DNA from 2 places in the Bacillus sp. mrc49 genome. Region 1 is predicted to be linked to the other one. Evidence: predicted binding sites of a transcription regulator. Region 1 holds the regulator's gene; the other holds the start of a gene.
What was found. Region 1 encodes LexA, which represses DNA repair genes until DNA is damaged. Its sites were predicted from a motif close to CGAACATATGTTCG; they were not measured.

Region 1 (7,473 bases):
AAGCTGATCAACATTCCGGACAGGGGACAAAAAACAGGGGATTTACATGTACTTCGTGAAACGGACATGCCTGCGCTTCTAACCGAAAGTGGTTTTGTCGATAATGTCAATGATGCAGCCAAGTTAAAAACGGCATCATTTATCGAATCCCTTGCTCGCGGGCATGTAAACGGCCTTGTGAAATGCTTCAAGCTTAAGAAAAAAGATACAGCGGTATATCATACTGTTGTTAGCGGCGACACTGTTTACTCTTTAAGCCTGGCTTATGGCAGTACCGTCCAAAAAATCAAAGAGTGGAACGACCTTGACAGCCAGTACACCATTGTCGTAAACCAGAAAGTAAGAGTGAAATGAAATTGCCGTGGAGGAATTTTAACCTCAAATAGAGTATGCCTCTTAAGCAGGAGGCTCAAACTGCGGACAAACTCGGATGGTAAGGGAGTTTGCCTGCGGTTTTTGTTTTGTCCAGTGAACGTTGCTTTCGACTGCAGAAACTAAGCAGCTTAGCAGTGGGGACCGGCATTCAGTCTTGCGCCCCCCGTACCAATGCCAATCCAAGCTGGAGTAATACGGAGGCAGAATCCTGACAATCACGAAGTCTGGAAAGGGTTTGGATTGCAAGGTGAGGAGACAAGAACATTGAAAGCCATCCTCCATAATGAAGAATGGTTTTCAATGTTCTTGATAAATGCCTCTGACGGTTTCGAACCCACTCTCCTTTCTCCGTCCTATCATTATTTTTGCAATGCTGAAACTCATGTATGGTAGGCCCATTTTTACGAAGACATCTACATATGTACAGGAAATAAAAAAGTACAAACCTCTATAAGATTTGTACTTAGTCGATTGGATGGAAATGAACGAAATGATATCAATCGTATAGTTTGATGGCCTGAACCACTTTTCCTAGAATATTGACTTGATCTTTTTTGAAATGATAGGTTTTTTCCTCATAAAAAGGATCAGTACTGCAAGGAATGAGCGTGATTGTTTCTGCTGCAATTCTCACATGCTTGACTGTAGCTTCATGACCATTTACCAAGACTACACCTATATTCCCGTCCTCAAGGTAGCTTGTTTTTTCAACAAGAATCAAGGACCCGTCGCTGAACTCTTTGTTCATGCTGTTTCCTTTTACTCGGAGAAAAAAATAGTCTTTGTTGTTTTTTAGCATCGAATTCAATGTAGGCATATAGGCTTCTATATATTCGTTCGTGAAATTAGGCTCTCCAGCAGGGATATTTCCATATACACCAATTAATCTAACATTCTTTTCGTTCAAAATTTCCATGGAGGAATCCTTTTTAACGATCGGTGTTCCGTCAACGAGGTGAGAAAGCGGTATGTCAAAGCAAGTGGACATCATGCTCAACTTATCCATTAAAGGTTTATTGCGGCCCGACTCCCAGGCGGAAACTGCCGTCGGGGCGACCTTTAATATCTTTGCTAAATCTTCTTGAGTCATTTTTCTTTCTTTTCTAAGTAATTTTATCCGTTCCCCAATGTGCATTTTTCTTCACCTCTCATTTGAATATACACCATGAGTGAAATTGAGTAAACTCATAGTGCGCGAATTTTACAAAAAATTGATAGCAACTATACTTCAAGTGTGATATCATTTTTTATAAAGGAGGTGACAAGATATGACACAGGTTAAATTCACACTTAAGCAAGCTAGGAAGTATAAAGGTTTAACCCAAGATGAAATGGCGAAAGTGCTAAGGATGGCCAAGAGGACATACATTGACTATGAACAATATAAGATTCCTTTAAGGGTCGATAAAGCGTATATGTTCGCTGAATGTGTAGGTTTTTCAATTGATGACATCATTTTTTTTGACCCGGATGTACACTTCAAATGTAGTTGACGAGACAAGGAAGAACTGTGCTTTTTGACGAAAGAGAGGGCAAGCCGGGAATGGATAAAATAATCATGAGCACCCCTAACGTATCGATGGAGTACAAAAATTCATAGTTACGGCGTTTTGTACGGAGTAACGGAGGCAGGTGAAACAACTGGAAAGAGAAATTGAATCTATTGAGGTCATTGATGGATCTGTTGTTAATACCATTGCGATTGGAAATGAAGTTGGCGGGGAAGTCGTTTCAGATATTATCCAACATGATGGAGTGTTCAAATTATACAATGTTAAAGACGAGCTTATCACTGAAATCAAATTACCTGTCATTAGTGTGAAATATTGAAAAGGTGAAGGGGGATTTGTAGCGTAGTGAAAGAAGGTATCCAAGTATTTCAGCATTGCTTTATCAGAATTCTCCCCAACCATCCTCAGATGAAAGCAAATCAATGGAAAGTTAAAAGACTTTAAGTAGTATCCCATCGATGAAAGCCATTTATTGTTGTGAAAAACTTTTACTGACGGCTTATTTCATGGTGACTGGCTTATTGAAAATACCAAGATTAGGGGTACATGGACAGTGGCACATTCGAAGGAATTGGCAGTTAGCATGCTTAATGATGGTCAAGCCCTCTCTACTTTTTAGGAGAAGGGTTTTTCCTCGTTTTTGAGCGATTCATATCCATAAAAATGCCCTGTTGCGGTTTCATTAATGGAGCTGTTACTCGAAGCACCAAGTATAAGTTATAACGGTAGGTTGTGGAAGAGCCTTGAAATTCGAGAGATAAGCATCGTGCTTTATCACTACGACAATGATTTCGACCTAGTATCTTTTTCCCGTTTTTCAAGGAGATGGCAGGTAATGGGTGGCGAACGTACAAATACTATTTAATGAAAGGGCAAATTGGTAAAGGGGGGATTGTCTGTCGTGTAATTTTTAAAAAAAGCAAAGGAAATAGGAGGAGAACTCAATTGAAAAGCAATGTAATCAATTATGTCGTTTTTCTTATCCTCATCGTAACATTCTTAATTCTGGCAAAGCCCGACATGTCCTCTGCTGGAAAATTAAAACCACCCTCTGAAAGATTCACCCCTGGCGATTGGTTTTTGGGGGGGATTCCTCCCAACCATGACAAAAATAAACCGCCGATTGTATTTGTTCAAGGAAAGAATGGCAGTTCTACCAGCTGGTATGGTGAAACGGATTATCACGGGGTCAATGATATGTATACCAAAGCATATGAAGCGGGCTATCAAACCGTTTTTGTACAGCTTCATGATTCAGCCGGAAACGGTTCCGCTAGTCAATACGACAATGGCAGGCTGTTAGCATCCATGCTAAAGGAAATAAGCAAACATTTCGAGGGTGAAAAAGTAAATATCATAGCACATAGCAAAGGGGGCCCGGACACCCAAGCGGCCCTTGTGCACTATGGAGCACACCAATATGTCGGCAGGGTCATCACATTAGCATCCCCTCACCATGGATCGAACCTCGCTGATTTGGCATATAGCTGGTATGCAGGCTGGCTAGGCTCACTGCTGGGGCAAAAAGATGATGGAACGTATTCTTTGCAGGTTGGGAAAATGGCGGAATTTCGTTCTGCAACAGATAACCATATAAACTCCCGGAAAAACATGTATTTCACCGTTGCTGGAATGAATAGAGGACCAGCGTTGACTGCTTTATCACTTGGAGGAGAGTACTTGTCCTCCTATGGAGAAAACGATGGGCTAGTGAATGTCTGGAGCAGCAAAATCCCTTACGCGACACATTTATTTACCAATTCAAACCTGGATCACGATAACATTCGCATGGGGACTGCCGTATTTTCAAGAATCGAGCCGTATTTAAGAAGTACTTCGATTGCATTGGTTCCTGATATGGATATCCAACATAACCTGCAAGCGGAGGATGAGCCCATCACTTCTGCACTCTCTCAAACCGTTTTCGGAGGCGATCTGCAACAAAATGCTTGGAATGAACATAGTTTCCAAGTAGACGAAGCGGTACCAGGTGTTATTACCATATACACGGCCTCAAAAGATGTCGAAATCGAAGTCGTATCTCCGTCTAATGAAAGGCACTCCCTTTCACCCATAGCACATACCGCAAAAAATGAGACTTCCTTTTTTAAGGGAGCAGCCATCCAAACATTTAAAAAAAGTAAGCTGGAAATGGGTACCTGGCGGGTGCGGATGAAAACGAAGTCCCTTTTGGACGCATACTTATTAACAGCACAATTTAACGAACGTGATCCGATTACATTGAGCATGCCTGGAAAAGTTAAACAAAAGGATGCCGAATTTTTCATAAAGAAACCGCTCAATGGTAAAAAGGAGCATGTACTCACAACCTTTAAGGTTCATCTAATCGATGAATTCGGTAAGGAAATCAGCCCAACAACCTCCATGCATATAAAGGGCAATGAAAATTTTTCTGGAACACTTCCGGAGGTGCCTAAATCCGGTGTATATAATGTAACGATCGATATTAAGGAAAAAGGGGCGAATGGTACCGAACGGATACGTACCCTGATTCGTTCGATCTATATTGAAAAATAGCGTGGATGCTTGGAAGATGCCTTTTCTTATAGAAGGCATTTTTTATTTGAAAAAAAGGCGGCGGGAGAGGAAAAAGACATCCAGTACCTACGAGTTAACAAGCCTATGGTGAATCGAATGAAGGCGAGTCTCCTCGATGCTAGACATATTCACTACGTCTTTTGTTTGGATGATCGATAGGATAATATACCAGTTTTGAGGGCGGCATAATTGCCAATGCTTGCATATCCATAAAACCAGCCCATGAAAATGCCTGCAACCAAATGTTGTCGATGGCTGATGAAAATGGAAATGAATAAACCGAGACCTAATGCAATGGTAGGGATGAATTTAGATGGGATATGGAACATGATCTTGACGACCTGTGTAACGATCATGATGATAGGTATCGCTATCACAGCATCCCAAAAGTTTGTATGGATAGTTGGAAAGTCCATCAGTGCACCACCTTAAGTAAGAAATTCTCAAGCTTATTTTTTACCATGTATAAACAAAATATACTATCGTAATATTGATGATTTGGCTCTAATCTTGCAGGCGTGTCCAACTCGATACCAAATTGGCTAAGACGACCTGTAACCTTTCTCATCGCTCTGAATACGATAAGAGTGAAGGCATGCATTAATCTACTAGAGAATCTTTTCGGGAGGTCGGAATGAGCAAGGAAACGTTTATAAATGAAATTGCACCCTATGCCCTGAGAATTCATGAAGAGTTTAAAATTTTACCTTCCGTCATGATAGCCCAAGCATGTTTGGAGAGTGGATATGGGACAAGCACTTTAGCCAATCAAGCAAAAAATATATTCGGTACGAAAGGTGACTATAAAGGCGAATCTATCATCATGCAAACAATCGAATATGTTAATGGAGCACCTGTCCAAGTAAGGAATAAATTCAGAAAGTACCCGACATGGGAGGAAAGTCTTCGCGATCTTGCCAATCTGTATGCATTCGGGACTTCGTGGAATAGAAATTTATATACGGCCGTCATCGGTGAAAAGGATTTTAAAAAAGCCCTCAAGGCAATATACGATGCAGGCTACGCCACAGATCCGAAGTATATTGAAAAACTGGTGAACCTTATTGAAACGAGCGATTTAACCAAGTTTGACTCCATGGTGGGTGAGGTCTATCATATCGTGATAAAAGGGGATACCGTTTCTGCGCTTGCCAAGGCATATGGTTCAACGCAAGTTCAGATTCAGCAGTGGAACGGGCTGGCCGATCTAAACTTAATCAAAGTGAACCAAAGATTAAGAGTAAAATGAACGTTAATCGGGAGGGAGTGCTATGCACTTGCTTTCTTTTTTTGTCTACCGATTGCATAGTGGAAGGGAAATGTGGTCTATTCTAGTAAAAAATAATCCTATCAAAAAAATTAGTTCCCTACGCATAATGAGAGAGTTCTCTACATAAATTAAGAGACAAACAAAAAAAGCGCGGTTAGCGCTTTTAGTGTATTTGCCTATATAAGCCTATCACTTTTCCAAGTATAGATACATCCCGCAGAATGATGGGCTCCATATTCGAGTTCTCTGGCTGCAGCCTTATGTAATCCGGTTCCTTAAAGAATCGTTTTACAGTGGCTTCATCATCTTCAGTCATCGCCACGACGATATCTCCATTATTGGCACTGCTCTGTTGCTTCACGATGACATAATCACCGTCATGAATTCCTGCCTCGATCATACTTTCCCCCATGATTTCAAGCATAAATACATGATCATCATGCGGTACCATGCTTTCGGGAAGCGGAAAGTATTCCTCTATGTTTTCAATTGCCGTTATCGGCATGCCGGCTGTTACTTTACCAAGTAATGGAACGTTCACGACATTGGCTTTCGGAATATTGTTAGCATCCTCCAAATTCAGGATTTCAATGGCCCTCGGTTTGGTTGGATCACGTCTGATCAGTCCTTTGCTTTCCAGACGGGATAAATGTCCGTGTACGGTCGAGCTTGATGCAAGCCCAACTGCTTCGCCGATTTCCCTTACGGATGGCGGATACCCTTTCAGGCGAACTTCTTCTTTAATGAAATCAAGAATATCTTGCTGCCGTTTTGATAGTTTAGTCATATGTGCACCTCTTCCCCAATGTTCTTTGCTTCATTATAGCATGGAGGCCAATTCTATACAAACATAAGTTCGAATTTTGTTGTTGACTGAAACAGGTGTTCTTATTATAATTTAAATATAAAATACGAACGAACATTCGTGTCGGAGGGATTATTCATGAAAAAATTATACAAAAATTATATTTATACGATTCTATTAGCCGGTTCTGTATTCATATTTTCAATTTTATTCTCTTGCACAATAAACGATGATCAAAAAAAGGATTTCCTTTCTATAGAAGTAAGCGAAGGCGATACCTTATGGGAAATCGCCGAAGAATATGAAGGAGCTGATTTGACAAAAAAAGAATTCATTGGTTGGATAGAAGAGCATAATGGTATCAGTGGGGATTCGATTAAACCCGGACAAGTAATCGTGATACCGGTAAAAGGGGAAAAGCTCGTTCAGAATTTGGCCAGTCAGCAGTGAAGGTAGGGTATTATGAAGGCAGTAATCTATTGTAGGGTCAGCACGGAAAAAGAGACACAGGAAACATCATTGGCAAGGCAGGAAGATGAGCTAGTCAAGTTGGCAGGGAAGATGGATTTGGAGGTGGTTGCGGTAATAAAAGAGCAGGCTAGCGGGTATGAGCTAAACCGTGACGGGATTTTTGATATGCTGGAGCTTCTTAAAACCAAGGAAGCTGAAGTCCTATTAATCCAGGACGAGACACGGCTTGGAAGAGGCAATGCCAAAATCGCGCTTTTCCATGTCATCCTTAAAGAAGGCGTGAAAATTTACACGCTTTCGCATGATGGGGAACTTGAGCTATCGGATTCTGATGCCATGGTCATCCAAATAGTCGGGATTGTGGAGGAATATCAAAGGAAGCTACATAATTTGAAAATAAAACGCGGGATGCTAAGGGCTGTCGAAAAAGGCTACCGCCCTCAAAAAAACCTGCATAACCAAAGGAATGCTACTGGAAGGGA
Region 2 (7,473 bases), on a different contig from region 1:
CGTTCGTCATTAAAATTATTGGTTCGTATGCTGTTTATGACTTTTAATTTCATGTGTTTTCTTCCTTTCAAAAGTTATTATGTACTAATTCTATAAAAGCACGTGAATTCCCTTCCTCTGCTGACTGAATCATCAGGTATCGAGATCCCATTTTCCTTACAAAAACGAGGTGCTGATCCTCTTTTTTAGCGATGGGATATTTATTTTAAATCGATTGGTAACCAAATCATGGTGAATTGCGTCTATTTCTTAGGAGGGATTTTCATGAAGAAGATGGTGAACCTTTATATGTTTTTGCTGGTCGTCTGCATGCTGGGGGGCTGTCGAACCTCCGATTGGAACAAGGAGGACATTGATAAGGGAGAAGAAGGCTTCATTACAGATCTCGATGATAGAAGGCTCCTGATTAAAGGAACGTACTATAAGGTGACCAATGATACATATATTCAAGATCAACATGGAAAGAACCTCGATTATTCCGAGTTGGAGGTTGGGATGAAAGTGAAGCCGTGGCACAGGGGCGGGGTCACGAAAACATTTCCTGGGAAAGCGAAAGCGGAACTGATTCTTGTTCTGACGGACGAGAAAAGCGCAGCCGAGCAGCGGGCGGTCACTGCTGCCCTCGAGCATGTCAGCGAAGCCGAGAGTCAGCGATTCATCATTCTTGAAGTCACTCATCTGCCGTCAGAGCATGTGTACACGATCGAAATGATGAATCGTTCCAATATGGATTCTTCCTTCATGGTGACTGTAGAGGATGTAACGGATGAGATCTTATATTTAAAATAGTGTAGGAGCAACCGGGGCAGGTTCCTTTGTCAATGAGGTTATGAAGATCACGGATTGTGGATTCACGGTTTCTGAGTTCATTGTCATTCACTGCGATCCACCCCTAAAAGTACCCTTCAGGGGTCTTTTTTTGTTCGTTCTCGAACAATGAAATGGCCTAAACAAAAAAAGAGCCGGACAGAAGATCTAGCCGGTTCTTTGACGTATAGGGTTTATAAAGTTTTCGCACCTAAATACCTTGGTTTCCAATAAGAATTATCCATATCCGTAATGGTTACTCCTTTTGAAGTCGAAGCCTGAATGAATTGGCCGTTCCCGATATAGATGCCAACATGTGATACACCTGTTCTTCCGGAAGAAGTATCAAAGAATACAAGATCCCCCTTAGAAGGTGACGATACTTTTAAACCTGTATTGGAATAGAGCAAGGATGTGGTACGCGGAAGGGTGATTCCTTGTGACTTCTGGAACACGTAATAGATGAAGCCGGAACAATCGAATCCAGCAGGAGTCGTTCCGCCCCATTTGTACGGTTTGCCCATCAAGGTTTTTGCATAGTTGATCATGCTTGTATTATTGACTTTATAAACGCCAAGTGCATTGAATGTGCCTCGGCCGGCGATTCCGTCGGCTGTTAGCCCTTTAGCTTTTTGGAATTTTTTTACTGCTGATGTGGAATAGGTTCCATAATATGTAGTCAGTGAACCTGAATATGTGAAATAACCTTTGGTTTTTAAAAGTTGTTGTAGTTGTTTGACATCGCTATGTGTCATTCCGGGTCTGAGGGTTTGGTCTCCAATATTAGCAAAGGCTTGCAGTGGGGTTAGCATCATGGCAGAAGCAACAGCAGCTGAAGCGATCCATTTCTTCATTATTTTCATTTCCTCTCTATCTATCTCACGATTGTTCTTAACAATATTATCCTACAATACCATTATGACAATTAGACATATTTTTAGTTACAATTACATTACAAAAAATAGATATAAATACCTAATGAAATGTTAGGCGAAAGTCTATTGAAATTAAATGTGATATAGAAGAGTCAGTAAGCATTTGGATTCATTTCCGATAATTCAAGCTGCGAATTGATTGATTATAAAAAAACTATATGGATATAAAGGGAAAAATTTGATATTAACCCATTATTAGTATGAATATATTTTCTTGAGGAAATTGCAATAAAAAGTAGAAAATTGGCTGAAAACTTCCATTGAACAAGAACGTATATTCGGTTAAAGTAATGAGTATAATATAGGCGAACATATATTCTTGTTAGAGTGAATGGATGATGGATGATGGATTATGGGACGATGCCGGAACAATCAATTATGTGTATCGATATGAAAAGTTTTTATGCAAGCTGTTCAGCGGTCATGCTTGGGTTGAATCCGCTTGAGTGTTATCTGGCGGTGGTTGGTGATTTGCAGAGGACGGGGAGCATCGTGCTTGCTGCTTCCCCAAAGATGAAGAAGGAATTTGGCATCAAAACGGGTTCGCGGATGTTTGAGATTCCGAATGATCCAAGGATTGTCGTCGTTGAACCGAAAATGGCAACCTATTTAAGGGTCTCGACGGAAATCACCCGGCTGTTCAACCGTTATGTGCCCAAAGAAGCGATTCATGTATATAGCGTGGATGAAAGTTTTGTGAAAGTCGATGGGGCGGCTTCTTTATGGGGAGATGCCCGGATGATAGCCGGAAAAATAAGAGATGAAATCGAAAGGGAATTACAGCTTCCCTGTGCCATTGGAATTGGTCCGAACATGCTTATGGCTAAGCTTTGCTTGGATTTAGAAGCCAAGCATGAAGGGATTGCCGAATGGAAGTATGAGGATGTGCCAAACAAGCTTTGGCCGATTTCCCCGCTTCGTGAAATGTGGGGCATCGGCAGGCGTGTGGAAAAAACCCTTCATGGAATGGGGATATTTACGGTTGGGCAGCTGGCCAATTATGATCTTGAATTACTTGAATCGAAGTTCGGCATTATGGGCAATCAGCTTTACCACCATGCGTGGGGAATAGATTTATCGGAGATGGGGGCACCGATTATCGAGGGACAGGTGAGCTTTGGCAAAAGCCAGATTCTGCTGCGGGATTACAAGGAAGAGCATGAAATCAAGCAGGTGATGCTGGAGATTTGCGAAGAAGTCGGAAGAAGGGCACGCACCCATCACAAGGCAGGCAGGACGGTCAGCCTGGGCATTGGTTACAGCAAGGATGAATTTGGCGGAGGGTTTCAGCGCTCCCGTTCAATAAGCGAACCGACCAACATTACGATGGAGCTGTATAAAGTTTGCCTGGAGCTTTTCCGTGAAAACTATACAAAGCAAAAAACGGTTCGGAGCATAGCGGTCACACTCTCGAATATTGTCGACGATAACGAGATGCAGCTGACTTTATTTGATATGTCGCGCTGGAAAAAGCGGGAGCTGAGTTACACGGTCGATCGAATTCGCCATAAATATGGATCGAAAGCGTTATTGCGTGCCGTTTCGTATACAGAAGCGGGTACAGCCGTTTACCGAAGCAGGCTGCTTGGCGGACATAAAGCGTGAGGCTGGAATTTTGAAGGGAGAGGAAAAAGATGATTCGTGATCGAGGCCGTATCAAATGGACATCGATGATGCTGCCGGAGCATGTGAAAATGCTGCGGGATTGGGCGGGGGAGGATGGTTATGAAACGAAGCGCACCCTTGATGAGCAGCAGCTGGAGGAAATGAATGCCGTGATGGGGGAGGCGATGGAGGGGAGAAAGGATGTCACGATTGCTCATTATGAAGGAAACCGGTATCAGCTGTTAATTGGCCGGATCCATTATTATAATGAACTCAGCCAAAAACTCCATATCGTCGATCATTTCCAGCAGGCCCACTATATCAAGCTTTCTGATATAGCGGATGTGAGGATAATGGAAGGCTGATGCGGAGGGACAGCCACTTTTAGAGGGAGGCAAATCGCTTGAAGCAAAACAAATCGGCAATCCAAGAACATCAGTGGAGCAGGCAGATTCGTTAACAGCAGCGTTTTTATCGTTTATAATGGGGTCAGGCAAAGACACCGGGAGGCATGTAACATGTATATTGAATGGACGGAAAGAGCGGCAGGGAAAATAGCCGATAAGCTAGAGGGACAAAAAGGACATTTACAGTTGAAATATGACACGGATGGCTGCGGCTGCGTTGTAAGCGGTGTGACCGCGTTATGGCTGGTCAACGAAGCGGAGGAAGGGACCGAAAAGGTGGAAACGAACGGTATCCCTCTATTCGTGGAAACATCAAAAATGATTTTTCTCGATGAAAGCATGAAAATAGACTTTGTGCCGGAAGCGAACAGTTTTCAGTTGAAAAGTCCGAATCAAATCTTGAATCCTAGAATGAGCTTTTTTAACAAAATGTAAATGAAGAAAAGAGGGAGTATTAGATCCCCTCTGTTTCCTTTCTCCTTTTCAGATAAGTTTCTAGAAACTGATCGATTTGAGCTTCATATTCTTGCGGATTCTCATTATAAGATTGAGCATGGGCCCCTTTTTTAGCGATGTACAGCTGCTTCGGGCCCTCTTTTGCTGCATATAATTCCATCGTCATCGAAACGGGAATGAAGGTGTCCTTTTCACTGTGAATGAAGAGCACCGGGCTGCGGATGTTTTTAATATACTTGATCGGGGACACTTCATTGGTCCAATATCCGTCCCGGAGTTTGATGAACATACGTCCAAGCGGAAATACGGTCCATGAAGGAATGGGGATTTCCGCCTTGAGCTGATGTTGAATCTGATCCTCGAAAGTTGAAAATGGACAGTCGGCAATGTAAAAGTCAGCGCCATCTTCAAGCATCCCGGCATATAAAAGCAAGGTTGCGGCCCCCATGGACTCCCCGTGAATGCCGATGGTAAGATCGCGGCCTTTACGCCGCTTCAATTCATCGATTACGGCCTTCAGGTCGAGCTTTTCATAATGTCCATAGCTGCTCGTCTTGCCGCCGGAATCCCCGTGGCGACGGTGATCATAAATGATGGCATTAAAGCCCCGCTTAAGAAAAATATTCATATACTTAATCGAATTGACTTTATTTTCCGTCACACCATGGGAAATGATAACCCACTGATTGGTTTCATGCGGTTCGACAAACAAGCATTTCAATGCATAGCCCGAGGGTGAGGATACCCAGATTTCCGTTTTGGGCAGATTATCAAAATCCTCCCTGATCAGGCGTTTGGCCAGGATTTCACGATTTTGGATAAAAGCATCTTCCTTCTTTTTCATGTACATGATCCGATTGGAGAAATAAAGGCCTACGCCGATGATATAAGTTAGAATTCCAACTAATGCAAGCCACCATTTTTTCATGAAGGATCCCCCTCGTTTGATTTTCTTTATTTTACCATGAGGGAAGTGGGAAAACACGGTTTGAAAACCGTAACGGGAAAAACGGCAATCATGATATAATCAGGTCATAATAAGGGCTAGGAGGTTTTAAGGATGAAAAAGAAACAGCCACGCAAGCAAAATCCGAGTAAAAACCAAGAGAAAGATTCATCATTGAAACTTGGCGATATGCTCAATCAGGATATCATGTCCCAGCTTCGTCAAAAGCAAAAAGAACTGAACGAGGCGGAAGTTGAGAAAAAGGCCGCTGAAGAAGAAAAGAAACGCGCAGAAAGAAAGCAGCGGGAGAAAAATAAATCATTCGAAGAGCTATTGGGCGAAAGCAATCTGAACTGGAAGAATTATAAATAAAGACAAAACGGAGTGAAGGATGGAGCTGTTCCTATTTTCGGGATTATTTAAAACGGAAAGAGCTGCCATTCATCCATCCGGATAGTCCTTTATTTTATAAAGCAGAACGATTATAGTAAAGATACGTTCCGATAAGGGTGAAAATCGGACTGACTAAGACTAGCTGGTGATATGATGCAAAAACTGGAAAATGTGCTTGAAAATCAATTATGTTTCCTGCTTTATGCAAGCTCAAGGGAAATGACGAAAAAATATAAACCGCTGCTGGATAAACTTGAAGTGACGTACCCTCAATATCTCGTCCTTCTCCTGCTGTGGGAACAGGATACACTCACGGTCAAAAAATTAGGGGAGCTGCTTGCCCTTGATTCAGGAACGCTTACCCCGATGTTGAAACGAATGGAGCAGAATGATTTGATTGTCCGTGAACGTTCCACCCAAGATGAGCGTTCGGTGCTGATTTTGCTGACGGAAAAGGGACGCGGCTTGCAGGCAGAGGCCTGCTTCATACCCGATCGCATTTCAGCTATATCAGGCGAAGATAAGCGGGTGGTCGAAGATTTGAAAGCTTCGTTGTTGCATCTGCTGAAAACTTTACAGCAATTTTAAAGAAAAAACGCTTTGGGTGAGATTTCACCCGAAGCGTTTTTGTTGTTGGTGGATATTCATTAATCTACATCGATCTCAATGGCGACGTCGACATTGCCATTGATTGCTTTTGAATAAGGACACATTTGATGTGCTTTATGAACAAGGGCTTCGAACGTCTCTTTATCGATGCCCGATCCTTTCACAGCCAAAGTGACAGCCAAGCTGTACTGATGCATCTCACCCATCAATAAACTGACGCTCGCAGTGACCTTTGAAGCGAATGAAACACGTTCGACTTTCCCGACTGATTGCAACGCACTATCGAAGCATGCTGCATACCCAGCAGCAAAAAGCTGCTCCGGATTGGATGCTTCAGGCATCTGTTTGGCCCTCGGTGTTCCTGGCATCGCGATATCAACCGTAAAGTTACCATCTGCAGAAATGGCCGTTCCTTCTCTTCCGCCGTCAACCGTTACAGATGTAGTGAATAATGTTTTAGTCATTGTCATTCTCCTTGATTTTTGTATTTTTAATTGTGTACAACTGAATTGTACAACATCTATTTGGGGATGGCAATAAAAAAGATTGATTGAATGACTGGGCGTGACCTCATCGTTTCCGGGCATGTTAGAAAAAAATAATCGTGTTGACACTGCAGGGCGGGCAATCCGAAAGCAAACGGAAACAGGCTGCCCCCTCCCGCTGGTTAAACGTGGATGGGGCAGCCTGTTTCCGTTTAGTTCACGATTTCATCTATCAATCGCGATGGCTTTCATATCGGCTCGCTTTGGACAGCTGCTTCAAGATGTCAAGCTCGGTTTTTGACAAGGAAGGGCCGCTGGCGGCCCGGCAGTTTTCACGGAGCTGCTTTACTGAGCTTGCACCTGGGACAACGGTAGCGACGCTTGGGTGTGACAATATATATTGAAGCGCCGTTTCATTTAATTTCCGATCAGAAAGCTTGTCCTTTAATTGCGGAAGCAAATCTTTCAGTTCGTGATAGCTATAATCAAGATATCCATCCTCATTTGCCTTTTCGAGCATTTTCTCGCTAAGCAGGCCTTTGGCAAGGGGGCCTCGTGCGATGATGCTGATCTGTTTGCTTGCCAAAAGGGACATCCACTCTTCCGGGCGGCGGTCAAGCAGGCTGTACTGCATCATTACGGAATCAAGCTCGGACTTTTCAGTGAATTCCTTGATCACGTTCGGGCGGATCGAGGAGATGCCATAATGACGAATATAGCCTTCCTTTTTTAGCTCTTCAAACGCTTCTACCGTTTCTTCGATATTATCTGCGAGAGTTCCTCCATGCAGCTGGTAAAGATCGATGTAATCCGTTCCGAGCCGCTTTAAG

Region 2: a site for LexA is predicted at 2,049-2,062, ahead of CVN76_RS11400 (Y-family DNA polymerase). Genes of this name have one in related genera too.

Annotation. Positions count from the first base shown of each region.
Region 1 covers NZ_PHNG01000709.1:360,190-367,662, reverse strand. Annotated here, with positions in the region: gene CVN76_RS18885 (N-acetylmuramoyl-L-alanine amidase family protein) at 1-354, shown strand, start outside; gene CVN76_RS18875 (LexA family protein) at 872-1,510, opposite strand; gene CVN76_RS18870 (helix-turn-helix transcriptional regulator) at 1,644-1,868, shown strand; gene CVN76_RS18865 (hypothetical protein) at 2,008-2,205, shown strand; gene CVN76_RS18860 (hypothetical protein) at 2,907-4,424, shown strand; gene CVN76_RS18855 (hypothetical protein) at 4,577-4,861, opposite strand; gene CVN76_RS18850 (glucosaminidase domain-containing protein) at 5,080-5,694, shown strand; gene lexA (transcriptional repressor LexA) at 5,879-6,502, opposite strand; gene yneA (cell division suppressor protein YneA) at 6,659-6,970, shown strand; gene CVN76_RS18835 (YneB family resolvase-like protein) at 6,983-7,473, shown strand, end outside.
Region 2 covers NZ_PHNG01000688.1:26,205-33,677, forward strand. Annotated here, with positions in the region: gene CVN76_RS11385 (GyrI-like domain-containing protein) at 1-53, opposite strand, end outside; gene CVN76_RS11390 (hypothetical protein) at 265-789, shown strand; gene CVN76_RS11395 (C40 family peptidase) at 1,002-1,661, opposite strand; gene CVN76_RS11400 (Y-family DNA polymerase) at 2,085-3,347, shown strand; gene CVN76_RS11405 (YolD-like family protein) at 3,377-3,712, shown strand; gene CVN76_RS11410 (iron-sulfur cluster biosynthesis family protein) at 3,866-4,189, shown strand; gene CVN76_RS11415 (alpha/beta hydrolase) at 4,209-5,138, opposite strand; gene CVN76_RS11420 (YqkE family protein) at 5,271-5,528, shown strand; gene CVN76_RS11425 (MarR family winged helix-turn-helix transcriptional regulator) at 5,700-6,137, shown strand; gene CVN76_RS11430 (Ohr family peroxiredoxin) at 6,197-6,622, opposite strand; gene CVN76_RS11435 (aldo/keto reductase) at 6,876-7,473, opposite strand, start outside.